One region of the Streptomyces sp. NPDC048650 genome, then DNA from elsewhere that is predicted to be linked to it. Evidence: riboswitches for the same ligand, from Rfam matches in the RefSeq annotation. Region 1 holds a riboswitch; each other region holds the start of a gene.
The links. A riboswitch is a leader RNA that binds a small molecule or an ion and turns the genes downstream of it on or off. The one in region 1 is predicted to bind thiamine pyrophosphate.
Positions count from the first base shown of each region.

Region 1 (9,631 bases):
GCCCACACCTCTGCCGCCCTGCGCCGCCTCGGCGCACCCAGGTCGGTCCTGCGGCGCGCCGCGGCCCTGCGCGCCCTGGCCCTGGTGATCGTGCTGGGCCCGTTGACCTGGGCCGTCGCGGAAATGGCCACGCTTCCCCTGCTGCCCTGACCTGCGCGCCGGGGGTGGCGCGTCCCCCTTGGTCGCGGCGCCGGCCCGGCACCACCGACCGGGGACGGCGGCAGCCCCGCCACCGGCCGGACACCGGGGCCGTCAACGGACCAGCGCGGTGGCTTCCACCTCTATCCGCCAGTCCGGCCGGGCCAGTGACGACACCTCCAGCAACGTGTCGGCCGGATAGGGCTCGGACAGGAACTCGCCCCGCAACGTGATCACGTGCTCCAGGTCGGCGGCCATGTCCGTCACGAAGATTCCCACCTTCACCACGTCCGCGAGCGAGGAGCCCGCCTCGGCGAGGACCCGCGCGACATTGGTGAACGCCTGTCGCCCCTGGGTCAGGAAGTCGTCCGAGACGGTCCGCCCCAGCTCGTCGATGCCCGCCTGCCCCGAGACATGGATCAGGCCGCCCGCCATGACCGCCTGTGAGATCCGGTACGGCTCGTACCAGTCCGGTGTGGTGGCGATCCGCCGCAGCCCGCCCGCGCCCTGAGCCCGCGCCTTGGTCTTGGCCATCGCCTTGCCGCCGGCCTGCACCACGTCGTTCTTCAGCACAGCACTCCCTCGTCTTTCCTGCACATACATCTTTTGCATGCACATACATAAGTTTCAGGTGCATGTACGCTGACGTCAAGAGCCCAGCGGCAAGAGGCGGAAGAAAGCGGAAGACGATGGACGCGGAGCACTGGGACCGGTTCGGCGCACTGCACACGCGCGTGGAACAGGAGTTGGCCAAGGCCCTCCAGCAACACCACAGCATCGGGCTCTCGGAGTACCGCGCACTGGCCCGCCTCGCCGAAGCGGACGACGGCGAACTGCGCATGCAGGAGCTCGCCGACCTCATCGGCCTCAACCAGAGTTCGGTGAGCCGGCTGGCCTCGCGCCTCGAATCGTCCGGACTCACCCGCCGGGACCTGTGCCCCAAGGACCGCCGCGGCGTCTACAGCGTGATCACCGACGAGGGCCGCGACGTGCAGCGCAAGGCCCGCCCGACCTACGACGACGCCCTGCGCGCCGCGCTCGACGCGGCGGCGGACGACGGTCACCTCGGACCGCTGGTCGACGTACTGCGGACCTAACATGGCGGGCGTGCAGCCGAATTCAGAGCCTTCAGCCTCCCGCCACGCCCACACCCACGACAGCGACAGCGACCGCGACCGCGAAATCGAGTCCCTCGCGGAGTTCGACCGCGTCGCCTCCCGCGGCACCCTGGCCGGACACCGCATCCAGTCCGTCGACCTGACGGACCGTACCTTCGCGCTGCTCAGTACCGACACCACCGAGTCCGTGTTCCTCGGCTGCGCCATGGAACCGGATGCCGCCGCCAAGGTGCGGGCCGGCGGCGCCCTGGTCTTCCCGCCCATACCCGACCTGCCGTTCGACCCCTACCGCGGCATCCTGTACGCACCGGACGAGCTCTTCGAGGGACTGGCGGACGGCTACGAAGCCACCCCCGACGCCCGTACGTACCACTGGTTCCAGGAGACCCGGGCCGACGGCGACGTCTTCGCCTCGATGCTGCGCAGCATCCACGACGACGCCGTCTCCGACGCCCTGGACGAACATCTCGCCGGTGCGCGGGTGGTCGGCATCATGGGCGGACACGCCCTGGAGCGCGGCACCGTGGACTACGCGGGCGCGGCCCGGCTCGGCCGCCGGCTCACCCGCGACGGCCTGACGGTCGCCACGGGCGGCGGGCCCGGCGCGATGGAGGCCGCGAACCTCGGGGCGTACGCCGCCCCCTTCGAGGACACCGTGCTCGACTCCGCACTGGAACTCCTCGCCGAGGCACCGCACTTCACCCCGTCCGTCTCCGACTGGGCGCGGGCCGCCTGGGACGTCCGCCGCAACTGGCCCGGCGGCAACTCCTCCGTCGGCATCCCCACCTGGTTCTACGGGCACGAGCCGCCGAACGCCTTCGCGTCGCACATCGCGAAGTACTTCGTCAACGCCGTGCGCGAGGACGGCCTGCTGGCCCGCTCCAACGCGGGCGTGGTGTACCTCCCGGGCGCCGCCGGGACGGTGCAGGAGATCTTCGACAACGCGACCCCGAACTACTACGGCTCCCGGGGCGAGCCGACCCCGATGGTCCTGGTGAACCGCGCACACTGGACGGCGAAGCTGCCCGCCTGGCCGCTGCTCCAGGCACTTGCGGCCGACCGTGCGATGGCGGCGCGGATCGCCCTGGTCGACTCGGTGGACGAAGTCCCCGACGCACTGGCCCGGCTGGCCGCCGAGGCGGCTTCCTGACCGGTCACGACAGGTCGCGTGCCACTCCGGCCAGACGGTCCGGCCAGGCACTCCGGCCAGGCGGTCCGGCACTCCGTCGTGGCGACGCTCCGGGTGGCGCGGAGATCCGATTGCCCGGCGGAGGCAACTGCCGGACCCAAATGCACGTCTGCCAAGCCGGGTAATGAAAAGGTAATGCAGGCAGTGCGCGAACGGAGCTCTTGGTGATCATCGGCCTTCTGACGGCCGTAGCGGCATCGGCCTGCTACGGCACGGGTTCGGTCCTACAGGCGGTGGGTTCGCGCAAGTCCGCTCGGCGGGAGGCCGCTGCCGCCTCCACCACCGGCGTCACCCAGCACGGCGGCCCCAGCCTGTCCTCGACCGCCAAGGCCGCCGTGACCTGGGAGTTCATGACCGGCACGGTGCTCGACTTCCTGGGGTTCGCACTCGGCGCACTGGCTGCCCGACTGCTGCCGCTCTTCCTTTCCCAGACGGTGATCAGCGCCAACCTCGTGATCACGGCAGTGCTGAGCATCAAGCTCCTGGGCATCCGGCTCACCCGGCCGGAATGGGTCTCCATCGGGGTGGTCTGCTCGGCACTGGTGTTGCTCGCCACGGCGGCCGGCCCCGAAGGCGGCGGCGACACACCGATCGCCGGACACTGGTGGCTGCTGGCCGCGTCCCTGGCGATCGTCGGCGGCGGCACACTGATCGTGCGGCTGCTGGGCGGCCGTGCCGCGATCCTCGCCGGCCTGCTCTCCGGCCTGGGCTTCGGGGCGCTCGGCGTCGGTGTGCGGGTACTGAACGGCGTCGATCCCCTCGCTCTGCCGTCCCTGCTCGGCGATCCCGCTCTGTACGCGATTCTCGTCGCGGGGATCGGTGGCATGTATCTGCACACCGTCGCCCTGCAGATCGGCTCGGTCAACGGCGCGACGGCGGCTCTGGTGGTGGGCGAGACCGTGGTGCCCGGCATCCTGGGAGTGCTGTGGCTGGGGGATGCCTCCCGGACGGGCTTCGCCTGGGTCGCGGTCCTCGGCTTCGTGGTGGCGGTCGCCGGGGCCGTCGCGGTCGCTTGGTGCGGCGCACCGGATCCCGAGGCCGTACCGGACACGGCCGGTGACGCACACGGCCCGCAGGAGAGTCCGTCCGGCGACCGCCCGGCACCGGACGGCGACGCACCGCGGCCCCCGTCGGCCACCGGCGGCGCCGGTTCCGCCGAGCAGCCCGCCATGCCCCTGACCGGGCAGCGCACCGGCTCCTGACCGGGCAGCGCACCGGCTGCTGACCTACGGCGCGCGGGCGCGCGGTCATTCCGTCGCGGCATCCAGCACGACGACGTCCCGCGCGGCGAACGCGACGCCGACCCGTTCCCCGGTCTCCGGTGCGTCCTGCAGCGCGCAGGCCGCCTCCAACTGCGGCCCCCCGGACGGCTGGAGCATCAGCGCGACATGGGTACCGCGGAACGTCCGCGCGGTGACCGTGCAGGGCAGTCCCTCCGGGGCGGGCGTCAGATGCACTCCGGCGGGCCGCACCAGCAGCCGGCACGGCCCGTCCGCAGTGCCGTCGGGAACCGGCACCTTGCCCCACGGGGTGACGGCGGCCTCACCCTGCACCGTCGCCTCGACGACATTGTCGAAGCCGAGGAAGCGGGCGACGAACTCGGTGGCCGGCCGCCGCCAGACCTCCAGCGGCGTGCCGGACTGGGCGATCCGACCGTCCTGCATCACCACCACCCGGTCGGCCAGGGCGAAGGCCTCCCCCTGGTCGTGGGTGACGGCGAGCACCGTCGTACCCAACTCCCCGAAGAGCCGGCGCAATTCGACGACCAGGCGTTCTCGCAGACCGCGGTCGAGCTGGCCGAGCGGCTCGTCCAGCATCAGCAGCCGAGGCCGCGGGGCGAGCGCCCGGGCCAGGGCGACCCGCTGCTGCTCGCCGCCGGACAGTGCGGCGATGGCGCGCCGCTCCGCGCCCGGCAGTCCGACGAGGTCCAGCAGTTCGGTCACCGTACGCTCCCGGTCGGCGCGCGAGGCGCCGCGCATCCGCAGCCCGAAGGCGACGTTCCCCGCGACGTCGCGCTGGGGGAAGAGCTGGTGGTCCTGGAACATCAGCCCGACGCCACGGCGATGCGTCGGCACTCCGGCCTGATCGCGCCCCTCCAGCAGCACCTGTCCGGCATCGGTCCGCTGAAGCCCCGCCACGACGCGGAGCAACGTGGACTTGCCGCTGCCGCTCGGCCCCAGGACACACACGATCTCGTGCGCGGCCACCGCCAGATCCACCGCGTCGAGCGCGGGACGCCCGCCGGCCCTGTCGAACCGGACGGTCACACCGCCCAGTTGCAGCAGCTGCCGCGTGGTCCCGTCCTGCGCCGTCATCTAGAACTCCCCGGAGTGGTCGATGGGGGTGCCGCCGGCCGAGCCGGCACGGGACCGGGGGCGGAAACGCTCCAGGACCAGCAGGGCCGCGGCGCACACCACCATCAAGATGGTCGACAGGGCCATCGCCTGCCCGTAGTTCGTCTCCCCCGCACGCCCCAGCAGCCGTGCCACGGCCACCGGGAGAGTCGGGTGGTCCGGCCGCGCGAGGAAGACCGTGGCACCGAATTCGCCGAGCGACACGGCGAAGGCGAAGCCGGCGGCGACGAGCAACGCCCGCCGCACCATCGGCAGATCGACCTCGCGCCAGACCCGCCACGGCGAGGCACCCAGGACGGCCGCGGCCTCCCGGAGTCGTCCGTCCACCGCCCGCAGGACGGGCAGCATCGTCCGGACCACGAACGGCACACCCACCAGGGCCTGCGCCAGGGGGACCAGCCACCACGAGGACCGCAGGTCCAGCGGCGGCTTGTCGAGGGTGATCAGAAAGCCGAAGCCGACGGTCACGGCGGACACCCCGAGCGGCAGCATCAAGAGGGCGTCGAAGCCGCGGACGAGCCGGCCGCCCCGACGCGTCAGGGCCGCCGCCGCCAGCCCGCCGACCACCAGCGCGATCAACGTCGCCGCGACGGCGCAGGTGAGGGAGTTGCCCAGCGCTTCGAGCGGGGCCACCGCGAAGGTGCTGTCGGCGGAGGCGGCGGAGCCCAGCGATGCGTAGTAGCCCGTTCCGTAGCCGTCCGGACCGGCGAAGGACCGCTCGGCGAGCACCAGCAGGGGCACGACGAGCAGCACGGCGATGACGGCCAGCGTCCCGCCCAGCAGCGCCCACTGTCCACGGCCGCGCGGTCGCCGGGCGGTCGTCGAGGCGTCCACGAGCCGCAGGGCGGATTCGCGACGGCGCACGGTCCAGGCATGCAGCGCCAGCAGCCCCAGCACGGCCGCGAACTGGAGCAGCGTGAGGACGGCGGCCGTCGGCAGGTCCAGGAAGTCCGCGGTCTGCCGGTAGATCTCGACCTCCAGGGTCGAGAAGGTGGGGCCGCCCAGAATCTGCACGATGCCGAAGGAGGTGAAGGTGAAGAGGAAGACCATCAGCGCCGCGGCGGCGACGGCCGGACCGAGCGCGGGCAGCGTCACCTTCCGCCAGGCGGCGAACCGGCCGGCGCCCAGCACCCGCGCCGCCTCCTCCTGGCGGGGGTCGAGCTGCCCCCAGAGGCCGCCGACGGTCCGTACGACCACGGCGTAGTTGAAGAAGACATGGGCCAGCAGGATCGCCCACACCGAGGTGTCGAGGCGGACGCCCCACAGGTCGTCCAGCAGTCCGCCCCGCCCGACGAGCGCCAGGAACGCCGAGCCGACGACGACGGTCGGCAGCACGAAAGGCACCAGCACCACCGCCCGCAGCAACTGCTTGCCGGGGAAGTCGAACCGCGCGAACACATACGCGCCGGGCAGCGCGATCAGCAGCGTCAGCGCCGTCGAGGCCGCCGCCTGCCAGAGGGTGAACCACAGCACATGGAGCACATCGGGATCGCCCAGGACCGTGGCGATCCGGCCGAGCTGCCACCGGCCGCCGTCCTTGAGCCCCCGCCCGACGATCGCCACGACCGGATAGGCGAAGAACAGCGCGAAGAAGACGAGCGGCAAGGCCATCAGGCCGAGCCGCACCGCCGTTCTCCGTGCGGGCCTCGTGCGCGGGGCGCGGGCTACTTCAGAACGAGCGAGGACCACTGCTTGATCCACTGTTCGCGGTTCTCGGCGATGGTCTCCGGGGGCACCGTCGCCGGCTTGGGGATCGTCGCGCCGTACTTGGTGAACAGCGCCGGCTCCTTGGCGTCCTTGAGCGCGGGGTTGACGAACATCGTCAGCGGCATGTCCTCCTGGAACTTCCGGCTCAGCAGGAAGTCCAGCAGCGCCTTGCCGCCCTTCTCGTTCCGGGCACCCTTGAGCAGGCCACCGAATTCGATCTGCCGGAAGCAGGTGCCGGTCGCGACGCCGGTCGGCGCCTGCCGCGGCTGCGGCTTCTTGCCCGGCACCTCGGCCGGCGGGCTGGAGGCGTAGGAGACCACCAGCGGCCGGTCGCCCTTGGCCTTGCCCGCCGCGGAGCCCGAGAAGCGCTCGTTGTACGCCTGGTACCAGCCGTCGACCACCTCGACGCCGTTGGCCTTGAGCTTCTTCCAGTACCGGAGCCAACCGTCCGTGCCGTACTTCGCGATGGTCCCGAGCTGGAAGGCGAGCCCCGGCGAGGAGGTCGCGGAGTTCTCGGTGACCAGCAGCCCCTTGTACTCGGGCTTGACCAGATCGTCGAAGGTCCGTGGCGGCGCGATCTTGTGCCGGGCGAAGTAGGCGCGGTCGTAATTGACGCAGATGTCGCCGTAGTCGAGCGGCGTGACGCGGTGCTTGCCCTTGTCGAGCTGGAGGCCGGCCGGCACACCGGCCAGCCCCTTGGCCTTGTACGGGCTGAAGATGCCTTCCTTCAGGCCACGCGAGAGCAAAGTGTTGTCGATGCCGAAGAACACATCGCCCTGCGGATTGTCCTTGGACAGGATCGCCTGGTTGACGGCCTTCCCGGCGTCCCCGCCCTTGAGCACCCGGACCTTGTAGCCGCTCTCCTTCTCGAAGGCGGCCAGCACCGTCTTGGAGACATTGAACGAGTCGTGGCTGACCAGGGTGACGGTCTTGGCGTCCTCGTCCGCGCCGCCGCACGCCGCGAGGGCGGTCATCGCGACCACGGCCGCGAGCGCCGCCGCGGTGATCCTTCTGGTGGTACTCACTGATTTCCTCCTGGCTGGCCAGGAAGAGACGCGGCCCCGCCCGGTGCCCACGGCTCGCGACGTCCAACGACGTACGGCCGGCGGGTCCGGGCAGGGCGCAACAGCATGAGTGACTACCGAACTTCCTACCCGGAATGACCCGGGCGAGGTTCAAGGGTCTGCGGGCGCCGTGGCTCTACGACGCTTCCGCACTCTCAGCGCTGTGGCGCTCCCCTGTCGGAATGTGCATTTGTTCGATCACACAGTACCAGCGGGCGGTCAGCGTTCCGAGGCCGCGAGCTGCCCGCAGGCGCCGTCGATCTCCTGGCCGCGGGTGTCCCGGACGGTCACCGGCACGCCGTGCGCCTCGATCGCCTTGACGAACGCCCGCTCGTCCTCGGGCCGCGAGGCGGTCCACTTCGAGCCGGGGGTCGGGTTCAGCGGAATGAGGTTCACATGGACCCGCTTGCCCTTGAGCAGCCGTCCGAGCAGGTCACCGCGCCAGGCCTGGTCGTTGATGTCGCGGATCAGCGCGTACTCGATGGAGATCCGGCGGCCGGACTTCTCGGCGTACTCCCACGCCGCGTCCAGGACCTCGCGCACCTTCCAGCGGGTGTTGACCGGGACGAGCGTGTCACGCAGCTCGTCGTCCGGCGCGTGCAGCGACACCGCGAGCCGGCACTTGAAGCCCTCGTCGGCGAACCGCAGCATCGCCGGGACCAGCCCGACCGTGGACACGGTGATGCCGCGCTGGGACAGCCCCAGCCCGTCGGGCTCGGGGTCGGTCAGCCGCCGGACGGCGCCGACCACCCGCTTGTAGTTGGCGAGCGGCTCGCCCATCCCCATGAAGACGATGTTGGACAGCCGCGCCGGGCCACCGGGAACCTCACCGTCCCGCAGCGCGCGCATCCCGTCCACGATCTGGTGCACGATCTCGGCCGTGGAGAGGTTGCGGTCCAGCCCGGCCTGTCCCGTGGCGCAGAACGGGCAGTTCATACCGCAGCCGGCCTGCGAGGAGATGCACATGGTGACCCGGTCCGGGTAGCGCATCAGCACGGACTCCACGAGCGTGCCGTCGTGCAGCTTCCACAGGGTCTTGCGGGTGGTGTCGTTGTCGCACGAGATGTGCCGCACGACGTTCATAAGGTCCGGCAGCAGCTCCGTCGCCAGCTTCTCGCGCGCCGCCGCCGGGATGTCGGTCCACTGCGCCGGATCATGGGCGTAGCGGGCGAAGTAGTGCTGCGAAAGCTGCTTGGCGCGAAACGGCTTCTCCCCGATCGCAGCCACCGCTTCACGGCGCTCGACAGGGTTGAGATCGGCAAGGTGCCGCGGGGGCTTCTTGGCCCCGCGCGGCGCGACGAAAGTGAGTTCTCCGGGTGCAGGCATGGTGCGTCCAGTGTGGCAGATCGTCCAGGGAGCCCCAGGCGGGAGCGGTGAGGGACCGGTGAGAGAGCGGTCACCCGCTGTGGCCCTCCGTCGCTGGTGGCCACCTTGCGCGGCCCAGGTACGGCAAGGGTTGGCCCAGGTACGGCCCAGGGTTGGCGCCGTGCGCCTCTCCTACACGGTGGCTGCGCTCGGAGCTCTGGCGAAGAAGCCCCGGTCACCGCTGTCAGGTAGGTCACGGCCGGCGCTCCGGTACTTGCCGCCCGCGTCGTCGACCCAGGCGGCAAACGCCTACAAGAAGTCACCGGGCTCGGCGTTGTCCCACGAGGCGACGTTGTCGGCATGGTCATGGTGCGGGGGGCGGACACGCGACGCCGCCTCTTCCCCGCTGTTCACGCGATCAGGAGATGGCGTCATGGGCGTGCGTCCCTCCGCCCCGCACGTCATGCGCCACTGAGCACGGCCGGGGTCAGCCGGTCCACGGAGTCGACGAGTGCGCGCACGGCGGGTGACCAGGGGCGTTCGTCCGGTCCGCACAGGACGAGGCGTCTGCTGTGGTGCGGCTCGATCGGGACGAGGACGAGGTCGGCCGGGACGAGAGGGCGCGCGATCCCCGGCAGGATCGACACGCCCATGCCGGCCTGGACCATGCTGATGAGCGTTCCGAGGTCCCGGATGCGATGGCTGGGGGAAAAACCGGCGCCGGCCGCTTGGTAGATCTTTCGTATGTCGCGTTCG
Region 1 covers NZ_JBICVM010000001.1:1,213,077-1,222,707, reverse strand. Annotated here, with positions in the region: gene ACGFML_RS05605 (hypothetical protein) at 1-150, shown strand, start outside; gene ACGFML_RS05600 (RidA family protein) at 253-711, opposite strand; gene ACGFML_RS05595 (MarR family winged helix-turn-helix transcriptional regulator) at 828-1,235, shown strand; gene ACGFML_RS05590 (LOG family protein) at 1,237-2,406, shown strand; gene ACGFML_RS05585 (hypothetical protein) at 2,610-3,647, shown strand; gene ACGFML_RS05580 (ABC transporter ATP-binding protein) at 3,693-4,760, opposite strand; gene ACGFML_RS05575 (ABC transporter permease) at 4,761-6,425, opposite strand; gene ACGFML_RS05570 (thiamine ABC transporter substrate binding subunit) at 6,464-7,531, opposite strand; TPP riboswitch at 7,636-7,756, opposite strand; gene rlmN (23S rRNA (adenine(2503)-C(2))-methyltransferase RlmN) at 7,790-8,896, opposite strand; gene ACGFML_RS05560 (LysR family transcriptional regulator) at 9,337-9,631, opposite strand, start outside.

Region 2 (9,631 bases), on a different contig from region 1:
GCCGCAGCACGGACAGCACCGAGCCCTGCACGGTCGGGTCCAGCCGCCGCATGGCGACCGTGGTCAGTTCCGTACCGGAGGCGAGCAGCGCCCGCTCCATGACGTCGAGGCTGGGCGCGCCCCCGGTGCCCATGATCAGCCGGGACGTGAAGGTGGTGTCACCGATGGTGAGCAGATCGTCCGCCATGTTCCGGATCAGCCTCCCTGGACCGCGGTGAGCACCTCGACGCGGTCGCCGTCGCCGAGCGGGGTGGTGGGCCACTGGGTGCGCGGCACCACCGTCTCGTTGACCGCGGCGGCGACCCCGGCGGACGCCCGGGTCAGCGTCGCGACGAGACGGTCGAGGGTCAGGTCCCCGGGGATCCGGCGGGATTCGCCGTTGACCGACACGGACACCGTGGAAGGGGGGGCACTCATACGGGCTGCTCCTCTGGGACGTGGGCGTGCTCGGCCCGGTGGGCGGTGAAGCGCGCGGGGGAGAAGGGGCGGGCCTCGTCCGGAAGGCTCCCGCCGGCCAGCACCTCGGCCATCACCTCGCCGGTGACGGGCGTCAGCAGCACGCCGTTGCGGAAGTGCCCGGTGGCCAGGTGCAGGCCGGGCAGGTCGGTCGGTCCGAGCAGCGGCGCGTTGTCGGGGGAGGTGGGCCGCAGTCCGGCGCAGGTCTCCACCAGCGGCAGCTCCGTGATGCCCGGGACCAGCTCGTGGGCGTCGCGCAGCAGCTCGTAGACGCCGCCCGCGGTGACCGTGGTGTCCCAGCCCAGCTCCTCGCTGGTGGCCCCCACGACCAGCTCGCCGTTCTCCCGGGGCACCAGATAGAGCGGATTGCCCCGCACGACGGCCCGTACGGTGCGCGACAGGAACGGGGGGCTCCCGGCCGGCACCCGCGGCAGCCGCAGCCGCAGCAACTGCCCCTTGACGGGCCGCACCGGCGGCAGCACCGCCTGCGGCACCCCGGCCAGCCGCCCGCTGTCACTGCCCGCGGCCAGCACGACCTGACCGGCCGGCAGCCGGGTGCCCCCGGCGAGTTCGGCACCCGAGGCGCGCCCGCCGTCGACCGTCAGCCGCTCCGCCCGGGAGCGGTGGAAGACCACCCCGGCCCGCTCGCACGCGACCAGCAGCGCGCTCGCCAGCCGCCGTGGGTCGACCTGATGGTCGCCGTCGACCCGGAGCCCGCCCCGGATCCCGGGGGCCAGCATCGGCTCCAGACGGCGGCACTCGCGCCCGGTCAGCCACTGCGAGTCCAGTCCGGAGCGGTTCTGCAGCGCGTGCAGTTCGCGCAGATGGGCACGGTCGTCGGCGTCCAGCGCCACGGCCAGCGTGCCGCACCGCCGGTAGCCGGTCTGCTGCCCGCTCGCCTCCTCCAGCTCGGCGGCGAAGTCCGGATAGCGCCGCGCGGAGGCCAGATTGAGGCCGAGCAGGACCTCCTCGCCGTAGTGGAGTTCGGTGACCGCGGCCAGCATGCCGGCCGCCACCCAGGCGGCGCCGCCACCGGGATCGGGGTCGGCGACCGCGACGGTCAGACCGCGGCCGGCCGCCCGCCAGGCGGTGACCAGACCGATGATGCCGCCCCCGATGACCAGGACGTCAGGGTGGCCCGTGGCTGATGCGGAGCGTGTCGCAGGTGGATGCATGGGCGTCCAGCCCCTCCCTTCGCCGGCATGACCCGGATCAGGTTCGTACGGTCGGAGGCCGGCCAGCCTCCCTCTCAGCCCGGTGCGTCCGGGCTCCCGCGAGTGCGTGTGCCCGTCACCCTAATACGGGTCCGCGACGCGCCGTAAGGCGCCATGGGACAGCGCCCCCGGGCCCGGTCCGGGGCGTCACCGTCCGTGACGCTGTGTCAGAGATCTCCTTGCGCGGTGCTGCGGGCGGCCTCTCCCACCGTCCTACAGTGATCGGGTGAGCGAGCAGAGCAAGTCCTCCCAGGACCCTGACCACACGCCGCGCGTCGTGATCGCCGGCGCGGGAATCGCCGGCGTGCAGACCGCGGTCGCCCTGCGCGAGGCGGGCTGGCGCGGTGCGATCACCCTGCTCGGCGACGAGCCGCACCAGCCCTACGACCGCCCCCCGCTGTCCAAGGCACTGCTGCTCGGCACGGCCGACGGCGCCACCTTCGACATCGACTTCGCCGCCCTCGGTATCGATCTGCACCTCGGCCGCCCGGTCACCGCCCTGCGCCCCGGCGCCCACGAGATGGACACGGCCGAGGGCCCGATCGCCTACGACCACGCGGTGCTCGCCACCGGCGCCGACCCCGTCCTGCTGCCCGGCAGCGAGGGCCGGGCCGGCGTCCACCTGCTGCGCACCCTCGACGACGCCGAGCGGCTGCGGTCGGTGCTCGCCGCCCGGCAGCGGGTCGTGGTCGTCGGCGCGGGCTGGATCGGCGCCGAATTCGCCACCGCGGCCCGCGAGGCGGGCTCCACGGTCACCGTCGTCGAGGCCGCCGACCGCCCGCTGGCCGGTGCGCTGCCCGCCGAGGTCGCCGACCGAATGACCGCCTGGTACGCGGACGCCGGCGCCGAGCTGCGCACCGGTACCCGGGTCGCCGCCGTCTCCTCCGGCGAGGTCGCCCTCGCCGACGGCACCACCCTCCCCGCCGACGCCGTGGTCGTCGGCATCGGTGCCCGCCCCGCGACCGCCTGGCTGGCCGGCTCCGGCGTGGCCCTCTCGCCGCAGGACGGCTCCGTACTGGCCGACGACCAGCTGCGCACCTCCGTCCCCGACGTCTTCGCGGTCGGCGACTGCGCCTCCTTCCCGTCGGCCCGCTACGGCCGCCGGCTGCTGATCCACCACTGGGACAACGCCCTCCAGGGCCCCCGTACGGTCGCCGAGAACATCACGCGCGGCGCCGCGGAGGGCGTGGTCTACGACCCGGTCCCGTACTTCTGGTCCGAGCAGTTCGGGCGGTTCGTGCAGTACGCGGGCCACCACGAGGGCGCCGACGAGACGATCTGGCGCGGCGACCCGGCCGGTGCCTCCTGGGCCGTGCTGTGGCTGCGCGAGAACCGGCTGGCCGCCCTGCTCGCGGTCGGCCGCCCCCGCGACCTGGCCCAGGGGCGCAAACTCATCGAGAAGGGCGCCGCCCTCGACCGCGACCGCGCCGCGGACGCCACCCTTCCGCTGAAGGCGGCGGCGCGCTGACCGGGTGCGCGGCATCACCCTCCGGGGTGCCGGACGGCCCGGACGGCGATCCCGGCTACCGGCTGTCAGTCCGAGGTGGCACGCTTGTCCTGTGACCGAGATTGACGCAAACATCGATGGACTCGTTCCCGCCTGGCTCACCCTCCCCGACATCGCCGAAGAATTCGGCATCGCAGTGACGCGGGTCCGGCAGCTGGTCAAGGAGGGCCAGCTGATCGCGGTGCGCCGCGGCGAGAACAGGGCGCTCCATGTGCCCGCCGATTTCATCCAGGACGGCAAGGTCGTCAAGGGCCTCGTCGGCACCCTGACCCTGCTGCGCGACGACGGCTTCGCCGACGACGAGATGCTGGAATGGCTCTTCACGCCCGACGAAACCCTGCCCGGCACCCCGGCGCAGGCGCTGCGCGAGAACCGCGGCACGGAGGTGAAGCGCCGGGCGCAGGCGCTCGCCGTCTGACGCCACCGCACCCGAATCCGTAAACCGCATCCTTGGGGCGTATGGGCCGGAGCTCCGGCCCATACGCCCCCGATCTGGGGGAAGACCGCCCGATGACCACCGCACGACAGGCCCTGTCCGACGCCCGGCTGTACCTCTGCACGGACGCCCGGAAGCGGCAGGGCGACCTGGCGCAGTTCCTGGACGCGGTGCTCGCCTCGGGCGTGGACATCGTCCAGCTGCGCGACAAGGGCATGGAGGCCGGCGAGGAGCTGCGCCACCTGGAGGTCTTCGCGGACGCCTGCCGGCGGCACGGCAAGCTGCTGGCGGTCAACGACCGCGCGGACGTCGCCCACGCCATCGGCAGCCAGGTGCTGCACCTGGGCCAGGGCGACCTCCCGGTACCGGCGGCCCGCGCCGTCCTCGGCCAGGACGTCCTCCTCGGCCGCTCCACCCACGCCGAGGCCGAGGTGGACGCTGCAATGGCCGAGCCGGGAGTGGACTACTTCTGCACGGGCCCGTGCTGGCCCACCCCCACCAAGCCCGGCCGCCACGCCCCCGGCCTCGATCTGGTCCGATACGCCGCCGGGCGCGCCCCCGAGCGCCCCTGGTTCGCGATCGGCGGGATCGATGCCGGCAATCTCGACGACGTCCTGGAGGCCGGCGCCCGTCGCGTCGTGGTCGTACGGGCGATCACCGAGGCCGACGACCCGGGCACGGCCGCCGCGGAGCTGGCGAAGCGGATCCGCACCTGGGGCGCCCAGGCGTCCTAGCGGGCCCGCGGGTGGGCCGGGAGGCGAATTCCGGACGGCTGGTGGCCGGGAAGATGTCCAACGGGTGGACAAATGCGTCCGCCGGTTGGTGTGCGCCGGGCCTCTGGTTAACCTGCCCGTATGGCCCTAGGTACAGCTTCCACCAGGACTGATCGCGCACGCACCGTGCGCGAGCTGCTGGCTTCCGGCAAGCAGTCGTATTCGTTCGAGTTCGCCGCCCCGAAGACCGAGAAGGGCGAGCGGACCCTGTGGAACGCCATTCGCCGGATCGAGGCCGTCTCCCCGACCTTCGTCTCCGTGACGTACGGCGCCGGCGGCACCTCCCGTGAGGGCACGGTGCGCGCCACCGAACGCATCGCCACCGACACCACCCTCACCCCGGTCGCCCATCTGACCGCCGTCAACCACTCCCTGGCCGATCTGCGCAATGTCATCGGGCAGTACGCCGACGCCGGTATCCGCAACATGCTCGCGCTGCGCGGCGACCCGCCCGGTGACCCGATGGGCGACTGGGTGCGCCACCCGCAGGGCGTGGACTACGCCGCCGACCTGGTCCGACTGATCAAGGAGTCCGGCGACTTCTGCGTGGGCGTCGCCGCCTTCCCCGAGATGCACCCCCGCTCCTCGGACTGGGACACCGACGTCACGCACTTCGTCGACAAGTGCCGGGCCGGCGCCGACTTCGCCATCACCCAGATGTTCTTCTACCCCGAGGACTACTTCCGGCTGCGCGACCGGGTCACCGCTGCGGGTTGCTCGACGCCGATCATTCCGGAGATCATGCCCGTCACGAACGTGCGCCAGATCGAGCGCTTCGCGCAGCTCAGCAATGCTGCGTTCCCGCCCGAGCTGGCCGACCGCATTCTGGCCGTCAAGGACGACCCGGCGGCGGTACGCTCCATTGGCATCGAGTACGCGACGGAATTGTGTGCGCGCTTGATGGCCGAGGACGTTCCGGGGTTGCACTTCATTACCCTGAACCACTCCACGGCGACCCTGGAGATCTACGAGAATCTGGGGCTGCACCAGCAGTCCTGATCTACGGTGGCCGGACAGCGGCGGAAGAGGGGCGTATATGGGCTGGACGATCCTCTACATCGCATTCGGACTCGTCGCGGTCTGGCTCCTGGCCGAGGTGCTGCTCCAGTACAAGGCCCGGCTGCGCTGGCGGCTGCTGGCCTTCGTCGGCTTCCTCGGCGTGGTCGTCGGCGTCGCCCTGCCGCAGGTGATCGTGATCGCGGTGGGGCTGATCGCCTTCGCCGTCGGCCAGACCAACGTCACGCTCTCCTTCCGGCGCGGGTTCTCCACCGGCTGGGCCCTGGGCGGCAAACCGCGCGAGAGCCGGCGCCGCCGCGGTCGCGCGGGCGCCGCCCCCGCGGCCGAACCGACCCTTCAGGTCTCCGGGCTGGAGGAGGTTCCGGCCACCGACGGCACCGGTCCGGGCGAGGAGGAGAGCGTCTTCGCCGGCGCCAACAGCTTCCGCGGCCAGGACGCCTACCCGGAACAGAACGCCTCCGGCGCACCGGACGCCTACGCGTACCCGGGGGCGAACGCCTACCCCGCCCAGGACGCCTACCCCGCCCAGGACGCCTACCCCGCGCCGGACTCCTACCCCGCGCAGGACTCGTACCAGAGCCCCTACGACGGGCAGGTCGGGTATCCCGCGCAGGACTCCTACGCCGGCCAGGGCCTGTACGACACCGGCGCCGTCTACGCCCCGCAGCCGATGCCCGAGGAGACCGGCCAGTACGGCATCTACAGCCCCGATGCCCGCGGCCCCCAGGACCCCGGCTACGCCCCGTACGACCCCTACGGCAACGTCGCAGGCGACACCAACGGCTATGCGTACGACGGCGGTTACGGTCAGAACGCCACGGGCCAGGAGCCCCCGGCGGGCGCCTACGCCGACCCGTACGCGGCGTACGGCGACCCCTACGGCCAGGGCGGCCAGGGCGGGCAGGCGCCTTACGCCGCCCCGTACGCCGACGGCCTGCCCTACTCCGCGCCCTACGACCCGTACGGGCAGCCCGATCCCTACGGCCAGTCGACCTACCCGGCCGGACAGTACGACGACCAGGGCCGCAGCCCCGGCCAGGGCTACGGCGGGACACCGCCCGACGGCGTCTGGGTGCCGCAGCAGCGCGACGGCGAGCTCCCGCCCGAGCAGCCGCCGTACCCGCCCTACCAGCAGCAGGGCTACGACGAGCAGCAGTACCGCTACTGAGCCGCCCGGCGGCCGGGGCCCCGGCCGGTGTGTCAGGGGTTCAGGTCGAGCCGCGCCAGTCGTCGCCGTTCACGATCAGGCCCGCCACGATGGCACCGGACATCCCTGCGTGGGCCGGCCCGCCGCCCGGGTGCGACCGGCCGCCGACGGCGTAGAGCCCCGGTATCCGGGTGCGGTTGCCGGGCCGGAGAAAGCGCCCCTGCTGCCCCGCCAGCGCCGGTCCGGGCACCGATTCCCCCGCTGCGGGCGGCAGTACCTCCCGCCACAGGATCCGCTCCCGCAGGCCCGGCACCGCCGCCTCGGCGGCCTCGGCCATCCGGTCCGCGACCTGTGTCAGGGCCGCGGTCGGGCCCTCCGGGCCGGGCGGGGCCACCGCCGCGGTCAGGGTCACCGCCTCGTGCCCCGCGTCGGGCCGGGTGGTGGCGTCGTCCGGGCGCAGCACCGTCACCGTGGGCCGGGCACCGGCGTCCCGCGTCCCGGGAGCGCCGCCGAACACGGCCGCCAGCTCCGCGCCGCGGTCCGCGGTGTGGACCACCGTCCGGTGCACGGCGTCCTGCGGGCGCGCCCCGCGCAGCGCCAGACAGACCGTCAGCCGGGCCGCGGCACGGTCGCCCGGCCGCGGGCCGGGGCGTACGTCGTCCGGGCCCCAGGGCTCCCGGCCCCGGCACAGCCCGGCGATCCGCGCCGGATCGATGCCCGCCACCACGACCTCCGCCTCCGCCACCCGACCGTCGGCGAGCTCGACGCCGGCCGCCCTGCCGTCCTTCTCCACGATCCCCGTCACCTCGGCGCCGAAGGTGAACTCCACCTTGCGCGCCAGAGCGCGCTCATGGACCGCATCGGCCAGCGCCCGCATGCCGCCGCGCGGATACCAGCTCCCGAAGGTCTGCTCCATGTACGGGAGCACGGCGGCACCGGCGGGCGCGCTGCGCGGGTCGAAGCCGTACGCCAGCGCATGGCTCTCCAGCAGGGCGATCAGCCGGGGGTCGGTCAGCTCGCGGCGCGCCACCTCGGCGAGCGTGGCGGTCGTGGGGCCCCTGCCGCGCCCGAACAGCCCGCGCCGGCGGAGGGCCGGATACGGATCCCGCCCCAGCACCCGCCAGTCCGGCCACAGCGGTTCCTCCAGGAGCGGGCGACGGGTGGCGTCCCACGCCTCGCGGGCGCGGCCGACCAACGCGCTCCAGCGCTCGCCCGCGCCGGCGCCCAGCGCTGCGTCCAGGGCCTCGATCACGCCGGCCCGGGAGGCGTTGGGCAGTGGGGCCGAGGTGCCGTCCGCGAAGACATGGCGGCTTGCGGGATCGACCTGCGCCAGCTCGACGCAGCTCTCCAGCGGCTCCCGGCCGGTCTTGACGAACAGATCGCGGTAGACGGCGGGCAGATGCAGCAGGCCCGGCCCCGTGTCGAAGGTGAAACCGTCCCGTGCGTACCGCCCCAGTGCGCCGCCGTGCGTTGCACCGCGCTCGTACACCGCCACCCGGTGGCCCGCGACGGCCAGCCGGGCAGCGGCCGCCATCGCGCCCATCCCGGCGCCGATCACCGCAATCCGTGCCATGCCTGCGACTTTATCCGGCACCGCTGACAACGCCCGCGGGGCCGGGGCGTCCCGCGCGGTGCTCCCGCCCGGCCCCGGCTCAGCCCGTCGGCGGTACGGCGTCCGCCGTGGCCGGCCGCCGCTCCGCGCGGCGGGCCCGCCGGCGGCGCAGGAACCGGCGGATCCGCGACCACATGAAGATCACCAGCGTGATGCCGCCGATCAGCAGCGCCGCCGCGATGCCCGCCGCGATCACCGGGTGGAAGACGGCGAAGGCGATGAGCCCCGCGACGCCCAGATCCTCGGCCAGGCTCAGCACGATGTTGCTCGCGGGCTCCGGCGAGGTGTTGACCGCGATCCGCGTGCCCGCCTTGACGAGATGGCTCAGCAGTGCCGTGGCACCGCCCACCGCGCCGGCCGCCAGCTGCGGCAGCGAGCCGTCGTGCCCGGCCAGCAGCGCCGCCACGACGCCGCCCGCGACGGGCCGGACCACCGTGTGGGCGGCGTCCCACACCGAGTCCACGTAGGGCACTTTGTCGGCGACGGCTTCGCACACGAAGAGCACCGCGGCCGCGATCAGCACATCGGGGCGCTGCAGCGCGGCGGGCACCTCGTCGGTGGCGCCGGTGGCGCCGAGCAGGCCGAGGAGCAGGACGACGGCATAGGCGTTGATCCCGCTCGCCCAGCCACTGGTGAAGACCAACGGGAGTACGGACACGCAGGAGATCGTAGGCCGGAGCGGGGGCCCGGGGCACCGCCGGTGTCAGGTGCTCAGGCGTGAGTACCCGTACTCAGCCGCCGAGATGAGTAGGTACGCGGATGGGCCCGGCGCCGCCCGGAGGGAAGAGTGGGGACCACGGCAGGGAAGCGGCGCCGCACCGCCGACACGGGGCGGCGGAGCGGCGCGGCTCCCGGCCGTGACGGGGGAAGTACGGGGGAACGTACGGGGGCTCCACGGGGGAGCACGGGGGAGCACGGGGGAAGCGCTGTCCTGGTCGGATCGGCGGGGGAACGATCCTGGCCAGGGCGGCGCACTCTTTTGTGCGCAGCCGCGGACCCGTACGGGTGCGCGCCGGAAATGACCCTACGGCGCGCACCACCCCGGCTCACTCGGGGCGGCCGGTGACCCTCCCCTGGAGGAGTCGCGACAGCGCCGCGTGGACGTCGTCGATCGACCGGTCCGGCTGGTAGGACTGCCAGTCCAGGGCGGCCACCAGGACCATCCCGAACAGCGCCGACGCGGTCAGCGGGATATCGATCTCCTCGCTCAGCTCCCCGGCGGCCACCGCCTTCCGCAGGACGCCCTCCACGACCGTGATGGCCCGCCCGCGCACGACCATCAGCGTGGACTGCCAGGCCCGGTTGGTGCGCCACAGTTCGGCGACGTAGAGCTGGGTCAGCGCCGGGTACGTGGAGATGAACTCCAGCCCGGCCCGGATCATGGCGTCCAGCGCGTTGATCTCGCTGCCGCCCCGGCCGGTCACCTCGTCGGCGGCGTCCTGCAAGGAGCTCGCCAGCAGCTCGATGCC
Region 2 covers NZ_JBICVM010000011.1:213,185-222,815, reverse strand. Annotated here, with positions in the region: gene ACGFML_RS28255 (thiazole synthase) at 1-187, opposite strand, end outside; gene thiS (sulfur carrier protein ThiS) at 196-417, opposite strand; gene thiO (glycine oxidase ThiO) at 414-1,631, opposite strand; TPP riboswitch at 1,629-1,741, opposite strand; gene ACGFML_RS28240 (NAD(P)/FAD-dependent oxidoreductase) at 1,897-3,138, shown strand; gene ACGFML_RS28235 (Rv2175c family DNA-binding protein) at 3,230-3,595, shown strand; gene thiE (thiamine phosphate synthase) at 3,688-4,347, shown strand; gene metF (methylenetetrahydrofolate reductase [NAD(P)H]) at 4,468-5,385, shown strand; gene ACGFML_RS28220 (hypothetical protein) at 5,423-6,571, shown strand; gene ACGFML_RS28215 (phytoene desaturase family protein) at 6,612-8,123, opposite strand; gene ACGFML_RS28210 (DUF4126 domain-containing protein) at 8,203-8,820, opposite strand; gene ACGFML_RS28205 (TetR/AcrR family transcriptional regulator) at 9,209-9,631, opposite strand, start outside.
Region 2: linked by a shared signal. The riboswitch ahead of thiO (glycine oxidase ThiO) and the one ahead of ACGFML_RS05570 (thiamine ABC transporter substrate binding subunit) in region 1 are both predicted to bind thiamine pyrophosphate.

Region 3 (9,631 bases), on a different contig from region 1:
GTCACGCAAGATTCCATGGCTCATGCATGTTTATTCCACGTTTACCGCGCGGCCCTTCCGCTGAACTTCAACATATTGTTGAATCCATGGCCATGAAGATTCGCATCTCCTGGCCCGCGGGGCACGTGACCGCGACCCTCGACGAGACCCCGACCGCCACGGCCCTGCTGGCCGCGCTGCCACTCGACGGCACCGCCCACACCTGGGGCGAAGAGGTCTACTTCGACACCGGGCTCACGCCCGCGCTGGAGGCCGGCGCCCGCCAGGTCGTCGAACCCGGCACGGTCGCCTTCTGGACCGAGGGCAACGCGCTCGCACTGCCCTACGGCCCCACTCCGATATCCCGGGGCGACGAGTCCCGCCTCGCCTCCCCGTGCAATGTGCTGGGACGCATCGACGGCGACCCCCGCCTGCTCGCCACCGTCCGAGGCGGCGATCCGATCCGCGTCCACAAAGCCTGAGGCCGCGGGTCGGTCGACCCGCGGCCCCAGCACCGCGCCGCACGGGCAACTCGCCCGCCCCGCAAGGAGTTACAGCGACTTGCGGAACTCCTGCGCGGCCTCCAGGAACAGATCCATCGCCGCGCTCTCACCGATCGTCACCCGCACCCCCTCACCGGGGAACGGCCGCACGACCACCCCGGCCCGCTCGCACGCCGCCGCGAAGTCGACCGTACGGTCCCCCAGCCGCAGCCAGACGAAGTTGGCCTGCGACTCGGGGACCGTCCACCCCTGTCCGACCAGCCCGTCGGCGACCCTGGCCCGCTCCGCCACCAGCGCATCGACCCGCTCCAGCAGTGCCGCCTCGCTGCGCAGCGACGCCACCGCCGCCTCCTGCGCCAGCTGGCTCACCCCGAACGGCACCGCCGTCTTCCGCAGCGCCGCGGCCACCGGCTCGTGCGCGACCGCGAACCCGACCCGCAGCCCGGCCAGGCCGTACGCCTTGGAGAAGGTCCGCAGCACACACACATTGGGCCGGTCGCGGTAGAGCTCGATGCCGTTCGGCACCTCCTCGTCGCGGATGAATTCGCAGTACGCCTCGTCCAGCACCACCAGGACGTCGCTCGGCACCCGGTCCAGGAAGGACTCCAGCTCGGCGCGGCGCACGACGGTGCCGGTGGGGTTGTTGGGGTTGCAGACGAAGATCAGCCGGGTGCGGTCGGTGATCGCGGCGAGCATCGCGTCCAGATCGTGCACCTCGCCGGCGGTCAGCGGCACCTGCACCGGGGTGGCACCGGACACCTGGGTGACGATCGGGTACGCCTCGAACGATCGCCAGGCGTAGATCACTTCATCGCCGGGCCCGGCGGTCGCCTGCACCAGCTGCTGGGCCACGCCCACCGAGCCGGTCCCGGTCGCCAGATGCGTCAGCGGCACCGAGAGATGCTCGGCGAGCTCCGCCATCAGGCCCGTGCAGGCCAGGTCCGGATAGCGGTTCAGGGCCCCGGCGGCGGCCACCGCGCTCTCCAGGACCCCCGGCAGCGGCGGATAGGGGTTCTCGTTGGAGGACAGCTTGTAGGCCGCGGGGCCGTCCGCCGCCGCGGGCCGCCCCGGCTTGTAGGTGGGGATGCCGCCCAGCGCAGCACGCAGCTTCGGGGTCTTCTCGCTCACCGCAGGTCCTCCTCGACCGTCCCGCTCGACTCCAATACTGCATACCTTATGAGGATTGCCCCGGTCGGCGGCAGCCCCAGATTCTCCGGCGGCATCCGTGGGCAGCCTCACGACATCCGCGCACAGGCTCTGCGGAGCGCTCCCCTCTCTGTTACGCGCCGGTGGCTCGCGCCCTGGCGCGCGTCCCTCGTGAAGGTGACTTGAGACCTCTTCGAGACCCGGGCCGATCGCCAGGCGAGGGCACCCGAAAACCCCGCGTATCATCGTCGTGGACGCCAACTACCTTGATTTCAAAGGAAATTGATGGCCCATCACTATGCAGAAACGTACCTTTTAACGAGCCTCGGCGGGGCCCCGCGAATGGCCCTGCCGAGCCCTACTATCGGCTCGCCATGACAGCAGCAGGGAAGCACCAGGTGAGCCGGTCGACCGGCCGCCGGCTGGGACGAGCGGGCATCCGGGACGTTGCCGCCGCGGCCGGTGTATCGATCACGACTGTCTCCGACGCGCTCAACGGCAAGGGTCGGCTTCCGGATGCCACCCGCAGCCACGTCCGCGAGGTGGCCGAGCGGCTGGGCTACCGCCCCTCCGCCGCCGCCCGCACCCTCCGTACCGGCAAGTCGGGGCTCCTCGGCCTGACCGTGACCACGTACGGGGATGAACCTTTCACCTTCACAGAATTCGCGTACTTCGCGGAGATGGCCAGAGCCGCCACCTCCGCCGCGCTGGCCCGTGGCTACGCACTGGTCATCCTCCCCGCGACCTCCCGCCACGACGTGTGGTCCAACGTCGCCCTGGACGGCACCGTCGTCATCGACCCGGCCGACGGCGACCCCGTCGTCACCGAACTCGTCCGGCACGGCATCCCCGTCGTCTCCGACGGCCGCCCCGGCGGCGCCCTGCCGGTCACCGGCTGGGTCGACAACGACCATGAAGCGGCCGTCCTCGGCCTGCTCGACCACCTCGCCGACGCCGGCGCCCGCCGCATCGGCCTGCTGACGGGCACCACCACCGACACCTACACCCGGCTCTCGACCACCGCCTATCTGCGCTGGTGCGAACGCGTCGGCCAGGATCCGGTCTACGAGTCCTATCCGGCACACGACCCGTGCGCCGGTGCCGTCGCCGCCGACCGGCTGCTGGCCCGCCCGGACCGGCCCGACGCCGTATACGGGCTCTTCGACCCCAACGGCACGGACCTGCTGGCCGCCGCCCGGCGCTACGGCCTGCGCGTACCCGAGGACCTGCTGCTCGTCTGCTGCAGCGAGTCCACCGTGTACGCCACCACCGAGCCGCCCATCACGACGCTCTCCCTCAAGCCACGCCGCATCGGAACCGCCGTCGTCCAGATCCTCATCGACGCCATCGAGGGCCTTGACCACGGTCACCCCATCGAACAGGTGATACCGACCGATCTGATCGTGCGGACCTCGTCCCAGCGACGTTCGACGCGGACGACCATCAGCCCCCCTCGGGGACCGGCCGGTACCTGAGCGCACGTCGTCGCGCGACGAATCATGCGTAACATCGCCGTCCACACGCCTCCTTGGGCCAGGAAAAAACAGGGTGATCCCGGGAGAAATCAGCCGCGAACGCCTGGCTCCCGCCGATTGACCACCCCCGGGTGCGTCACAACCCGCGAGCAGCATTCCTATGATGGGCGCACGACACCGCGGACCGCCGTCGACCAGGCAAGGTCCGAGAGGTGCACGGCGGCGCGACGGTGGAGGGGTCGATGACTCAGGGGGCCAGTCAGGGACCCATGGTGTGGACCATGGCGGGACAGATTCCGGCGTCCCCTCCGCCACCCGGGCCACGCTCCGGCGCGCCCGCGGGACCGCCTCCCATGCCACCGGCCGGACCGCCGGTGCATCTGCCCGCCGGGCCGCCGGCCGCACCGCCTCTGGTGCCGCCCCCGGCCGCGCCGGTCGAGCTGCCCGAGGAGTACACCCCGACCGCGCGGGACCTCCCGGTCATCGGTGCGGGCCGTACGGACACCCTCATCGACCGTCCGGCCGCCGACCTCGTGCCGGCGCCCGAGACCGTTCTCGAGCAGGACACGCCCGAGGGCATGGGCCCGCTCTATGTCGTCGGCGACGTCCACGGCTACTACGACGAGCTGCGCGAGGCGCTCGCCGCCGAAGGGCTGATCGACGCCGACGGCAACTGGGCGGCCGGCAACGCCCGCCTCTGGTTCCTCGGCGACTTCACCGACCGCGGCCCGGACGGCATCGGCGTCATCGACCTGGTCATGCAGCTCTCCGCCCAGGCCGCGGCGGCCGGCGGCTACTGCAAGGCCCTGATGGGCAACCACGAGCTGCTGCTGCTGGGCGCAAAGCGGTTCGGCGACACCCCGGTCCAGTCCGGCGCCGGCACCGCCTCCTTCCAGGCCGCCTGGCTGCTCAACGGCGGCCAGAAGTCGGACATGGACCGCCTGGAGGACCACCACCTGCAGTGGATGGCCCGCCTGGACGCCGTGATGGAGGAGGACGGGCATCTGCTCGTGCACTCCGACACCACCGCCTACCTCGAGTACGGCGACTCCATCGAGGCCGTCAACGACACCGTCCACGACGTGCTCACCCGCAGCGAGGCCGACGAAGTCTGGGATCTCTTCCGCAAGTTCACCAAGCGCTTCGCCTTCCGCGACGAGTCCGGCTCGGAGGCCGTGCGCGAACTCCTGGACGCCTACGGCGGCGAGCGCGTGGTGCACGGCCACAGCCCGATCCCGTACCTGCTGGGCGAGGTCGGCGCCGAGGACGGCGAGAGCGACGGAAGCGCCGTCGACGGCCCGCACGTCTACGCCGAGGGACTCGCCATCGCCATGGACGGCGGCGTCACCATGGCCGGAAAGCTGCTCGTCGTTCAACTTCCGCTGGCCGGCTGAGCCTTCACCCGGCAGCCGTCCGCCGGCCCGGTGACGGGTCGGCGGACCGGGCCGGCCGGGCGGATTCCGGTCGCGGCATTACTCAAATTCCGCAAACCCACTGTCACCCCCCGGCGGAGGCGCTCTACCATCGGGCTATCCGTAGCAGGCTCTCCTCCGTTTCCGCCCACAGCCCGGCCCAGCCGGCCCGTACGGCCCTACGGAGCATCGGGGGATCCACATGAACAGCGCTCCGCACCTGCTGAACGAGGACCGCGAGGAGTTCGCGCGGCTCCTCGATGAGGCACTGCGCACCGCCGGACACCGCCCGGACAGCCCCACGTCCGCCGCCGGAAAACACCTCGGCGCCGAGCAGTTGCGCACGATGGCCCTCAGCGCCACCACCGCCATCGCCGCCTGCGCGACGGCCGAATACCAACGCTACGTCCAGCTCCGCAGCGCCTTGCGCGCACCCGCTACGGCGCCCTCCGAGGGCGCGGAACGGGTATCGGAACCGACGGGGGAGAGCGGCGAGGCGACAGCTTCGGCCAGCGGCGCGGGGCCGGGCGACACCACGTCCATATCTCTGTCCCCGGAGGCGGCCGGCGCCGGGCTGGCCGCCATGATCGCCGTCCTGGTGCCGGTCCTGGCCGGTATCGCGGCCATCCTCTTTCTCCTCATCGGCTACATCCTGCGCGCCGTCAGCCCCGACAAGTCCATGGCCCAGCCGCTGATCAGCGTCGGCTGGATATTCGCCGCGCTGACGGCGGCCGGCTCCCTTGCGGCCATGGGCGGCCTCGTCATCACGGCCCTGCGCAACGGCTCCGCGTCCGCCCACGCCACCAGAGCGAACGAACTCCTGGCCGTGGACCTCGACCGCGCCCGCGACGCCTGGCGCCACGCCCTCCTCGAACGCGGCCTCCTGCCGTTTCTCCGTGAGGCACTCGCCGACGCCACACCCACCGCCGACCCCGCCCGGTACGTTCCCGGCCCCGCCCCGCAGTCCCGCATCCCCACCCTGGGCTACAGCCGCCCCGCCTTCAGCAGCCGGGACAACGGCCCGTCGGCTTCGCGCCCGCGCTATTCCAGTCCGGACTTCACCAGCCCGGAACACGGAGGGCGGGACGCCGACGAGGCATCCACGGAGTGACTCCTGGCTCCGCAGGGCCGGTCCGGCACAGGGGGCGACCACGGGCAAGCGGTCAGGAGGGCCGCAGGGCGTACGACGCCGCCATGACGCGAAGACCGGCGCCGCCGAGGCGGTCAGCCCCGGCGACGCCGGTCCACACGGGCGGAGATCCTCCTGCGGGCGTCAGTCCGCCATCGGCAGATACACGCGGTTGCCGCTGGCCGCGAACTCCTTGGACTTCTCCAGCATGCCGGCCTCGATCTCGCCGGGAGTCGCGTCCGCCTCACCGCCGAACTGCTCGGTGATGCTCCGGCTGATCTTCATGGAGCAGAACTTCGGGCCGCACATCGAACAGAAATGAGCCGTCTTCGCCGGTTCCGCGGGCAGGGTCTGGTCGTGGAACTCGCGGGCGGTGTCCGGGTCGAGGGCCAGATTGAACTGGTCCTCCCAGCGGAACTCGAAGCGCGCGTCGGAAAGGGCGTCGTCCCAGTCCTGAGCGCCCAGGTGGCCCTTGGCGAGGTCTGCCGCGTGGGCCGCGATCTTGTACGTGATGACGCCGGTCTTCACGTCGTCGCGGTCCGGCAGGCCCAGGTGCTCCTTGGGCGTGACGTAGCAGAGCATCGCGGTGCCCCACCAGGCGATCATCGCGGCGCCGATACCGGAGGTGATGTGGTCGTAGGCCGGTGCGATGTCCGTGGTCAGCGGGCCGAGTGTGTAGAACGGGGCCTCCTCGCAGATCTCCTGCTGGAGGTCGATGTTCTCCTTGATCTTGTGCATCGGGACGTGCCCCGGGCCCTCGATCATCGTCTGCACGCCATGCCGCTTGGCGATGGTGTTGAGCTCACCGAGCGTCCGCAGCTCCGCGAACTGGGCCTCGTCGTTGGCGTCCGCGATGGAGCCGGGGCGCAGACCGTCACCGAGCGAGTAGGTGACGTCATAGGAGGCGAGGATCTCGCAGAGCTCCTCGAAGTGCGTGTAGAGGAACGACTCCTGGTGGTGCGCCAGGCACCAGGCGGCCATGATCGAGCCGCCACGGGAGACGATGCCGGTCTTCCGACGGGCGGTGAGCGGCACATAGCGCAGCAGCACACCGGCGTGCACCGTCATGTAGTCGACGCCCTGTTCGGCCTGCTCGATGACGGTGTCCTTGTAGATCTCCCAGGTCAGCTCCTCGGCCTTGCCGTCGACCTTCTCCAGGGCCTGGTAGAGGGGGACGGTGCCGATGGGGACCGGAGAGTTGCGGAGCACCCACTCGCGGGTGGTGTGGATGTTCCGGCCGGTGGAGAGGTCCATGACCGTGTCGGCGCCCCACTTGGTGGCCCAGGTCATCTTGTCCACCTCCTCCTCGATGGAGGAGGTGACGGCCGAGTTGCCGATGTTGGCGTTCACCTTCACCAGGAAGTTCTTACCGATGATCATCGGCTCGATCTCCGGGTGGTTGATGTTGGACGGCAGTACGGCGCGGCCCGCCGCGATCTCGTCCCGGACGAACTCGGGCGCGACGTTCTCGCGGATGGCGACGTACTCCATCTCCGCGGTGATCTCGCCTCTCCTCGCATAGGCGAGCTGGGTCACCGCGGCACCGCCCCGGCCTCGGCGCGGCTGGCGCGGGCGGCCGGGGAAGACCGCGTCGAGGTTCTTGAGGCCACCGCGCGGCGAGGTGTGCTTGAGCCCGTCGTCCTCCGGGCGCAGCGGGCGGCCCGCGTACTCCTCGGTGTCGCCTCGGGCGATGATCCAGTTCTCCCGCAGCGGTGCCAGTCCGCGGCGGACGTCGGTGTCGATGTTCGGATCGGTGTACGGCCCGGACGTGTCGTACAGCGTCACGTCCTTGCCATTGGTGAGGTGCACCTTCCGGACGGGGACCCGGAGGTCGGGCCGCGAGCCGGAGACATAGCCCTTGTGCCAGCCGATCAACGGCCGGCCGCCGTCGGCGCTCTCGCCGCCGCTGGCACCGTTTTCGGGCGTGCGTGCATCCTGCAGAGTCATGAAGACCCAACTCCCTACGCCGGCATTACCCGGTAACAGGTTCGGCGGTCGACGCAGCGGCTTCCGTCCGCCGACGTTTCACGTGAAACGCCGCTGGGACGAAGGTCAGCGCCCTCTCAGCCCGGTGCTCCGAGCTCCCGCGATTGCAAAGGTGCCACCACGGTAGCGGCCGATGCGGCGGAGTGAACAGGGGGCCCGGGAGTTCTTGCAATGATCGGGCGGTGACCTCTCCCGAACCGCATCCGCCCTCCACGGCACATTCGCACGCCCACGGACATGGGCCGGCGGCGCCCGTCTCTCTTCATCTGCGCAAGGTCATCGCGGCGATTCTGATCCCGTTCGCGGCAGCAGTGGTGATCGGTCTGGTCGTGTTGTGGCCGGGGGGCGCTCCGTCCCACAAGCCGTCCGGCGTCGGCTTCGACCAGCCCACCGAACAGGCCCGAGTGGTCACGGTGAAGGAGGTGAACTGCGCGGATGTGCATGCCGAGCAGCAGCCTCAGCCGCCAGGGCCGCAGAGTTCGGCGCCGCCCGGGGGAGCGGCGACATCGCAGAACTGCGAGCAGGCGACGATCAAGGTCACCACGGGTGAGAACGCCGGGCGCACCTTCCGGACGGTGGTGACGCCGGACGCGTTGCGGCACTACACGACCGGCCAGGGTGTGGTGGTGGCCTACTCCCCCAAGGCACCGAAGGAACTGCAGTACTCGGTCACCGACGTAGACCGGACGCTGCCGATGTGGGTGCTGGCCGGCATCTTCGCCTTCGCCGTCGTGATCGTCGGCCGGTTGCGCGGGGTGCTCGCGCTCATCGCGCTGATCGCCAGTTTCGTGGTCCTGACGTTGTTCATCCTCCCGGCCATCCTCCAGGGCTCCAATCCGCTGGTGGTGGCGGTGATCGGCGGCAGCGCGATCATGCTCATCGCCCTCTACCTGTGCCACGGGCTGACGGCGCGGACCTCGGTGGCGGTGCTCGGCACGCTCGCCTCGCTGCTGCTGATCGCCGTGCTCGGTTCGGTGTTCATCGACTGGGCGCTGCTGACCGGCAATACGGACGACACGACGGGGCTGGTGCACGGCCTGTACCCGGACATCGAGATCCGCGGTCTGCTGCTGGCCGGGATCATCATCGGGTCGCTGGGTGTGCTCGACGACGTGACGGTGACCCAGACCGCCGCGGTGTGGGAGCTCAAGGAAGCCGATCCGTCGGCGAGTTGGCGCAAGCTGTACAGCGCGGCCATGCGGATCGGACGGGATCACATCGCGTCCGTCGTCAACACCCTCGTGCTGGCCTATGCGGGCGCGGCGCTGCCGTTGCTGTTGCTGTTCTCGATCGCACAGAGCAGCGTGGGGACGGTCGCCACGAGCGAGGTTGTCGCGCAGGAGGTCGTGCGCACGCTGGTGGGCAGCATCGGGCTGGTCGCCTCGGTGCCGCTGACGACGTTGCTGGCGGCGCTGGTGGTCTCGGCGGACCGCCGGGCGCAGGGCGAGCCGGGGATCGCTCCGGGTGCGCTGCCGGCCGCTGCGCAGGGCCGGGCCGGGCGGCGTGGCTCACACGGCAGGCGCCGCAAGCGGTGAGGGCCGCCCACGGTGATCGCAGCCGTGGGCGGTGCGTGCGGAGGACGGTTCGGCGTGCGGACCGTCGGACGGGCCCGCTCCCGGTCAGCCCGCCGGCGCCTCCGTGAGGATCCGGTCCAGTACGGCCTCCAAGGTGTCGCACACCTCTTCCTCGCCGAGCGGGACCAGGCGGTCCGTACGGTCCAGGAAGGCGACCAGTGGTGGCGCGCCGGCCCGGAACAGGGCCCGCTCGCTGCCCACTTGGAGATTGATGAAGACATCCCCGAGGTGTTCGCCGGTCGACGGCTCGATGTGCACATCCCCCTCGCCGGACGCCCGGCTGAGCCCGTCCAGCAGGAGTTCGCGGCTGAAGACCCAGGTCACAGGCATATCGCCGGGGAGATCGAAGGTGAAACGGACGGCAAACGGATCGGCGATGTCGAAATCCAGCTGCACCGGGATCCGGAACGCGAGCTCCTCGGACACG
Region 3 covers NZ_JBICVM010000006.1:107,542-117,172, reverse strand. Annotated here, with positions in the region: gene ACGFML_RS18440 (cyclophilin-like fold protein) at 93-461, shown strand; gene hisC (histidinol-phosphate transaminase) at 531-1,610, opposite strand; gene ACGFML_RS18430 (LacI family DNA-binding transcriptional regulator) at 2,003-3,103, shown strand; gene ACGFML_RS18425 (metallophosphoesterase) at 3,457-4,497, shown strand; gene ACGFML_RS18420 (hypothetical protein) at 4,718-5,626, shown strand; gene thiC (phosphomethylpyrimidine synthase ThiC) at 5,789-7,591, opposite strand; TPP riboswitch at 7,586-7,742, opposite strand; gene ACGFML_RS18410 (YibE/F family protein) at 7,813-9,165, shown strand; gene ACGFML_RS18405 (SsgA family sporulation/cell division regulator) at 9,250-9,631, opposite strand, start outside.
Region 3: linked by a shared signal. The riboswitch ahead of thiC (phosphomethylpyrimidine synthase ThiC) and the one ahead of ACGFML_RS05570 (thiamine ABC transporter substrate binding subunit) in region 1 are both predicted to bind thiamine pyrophosphate.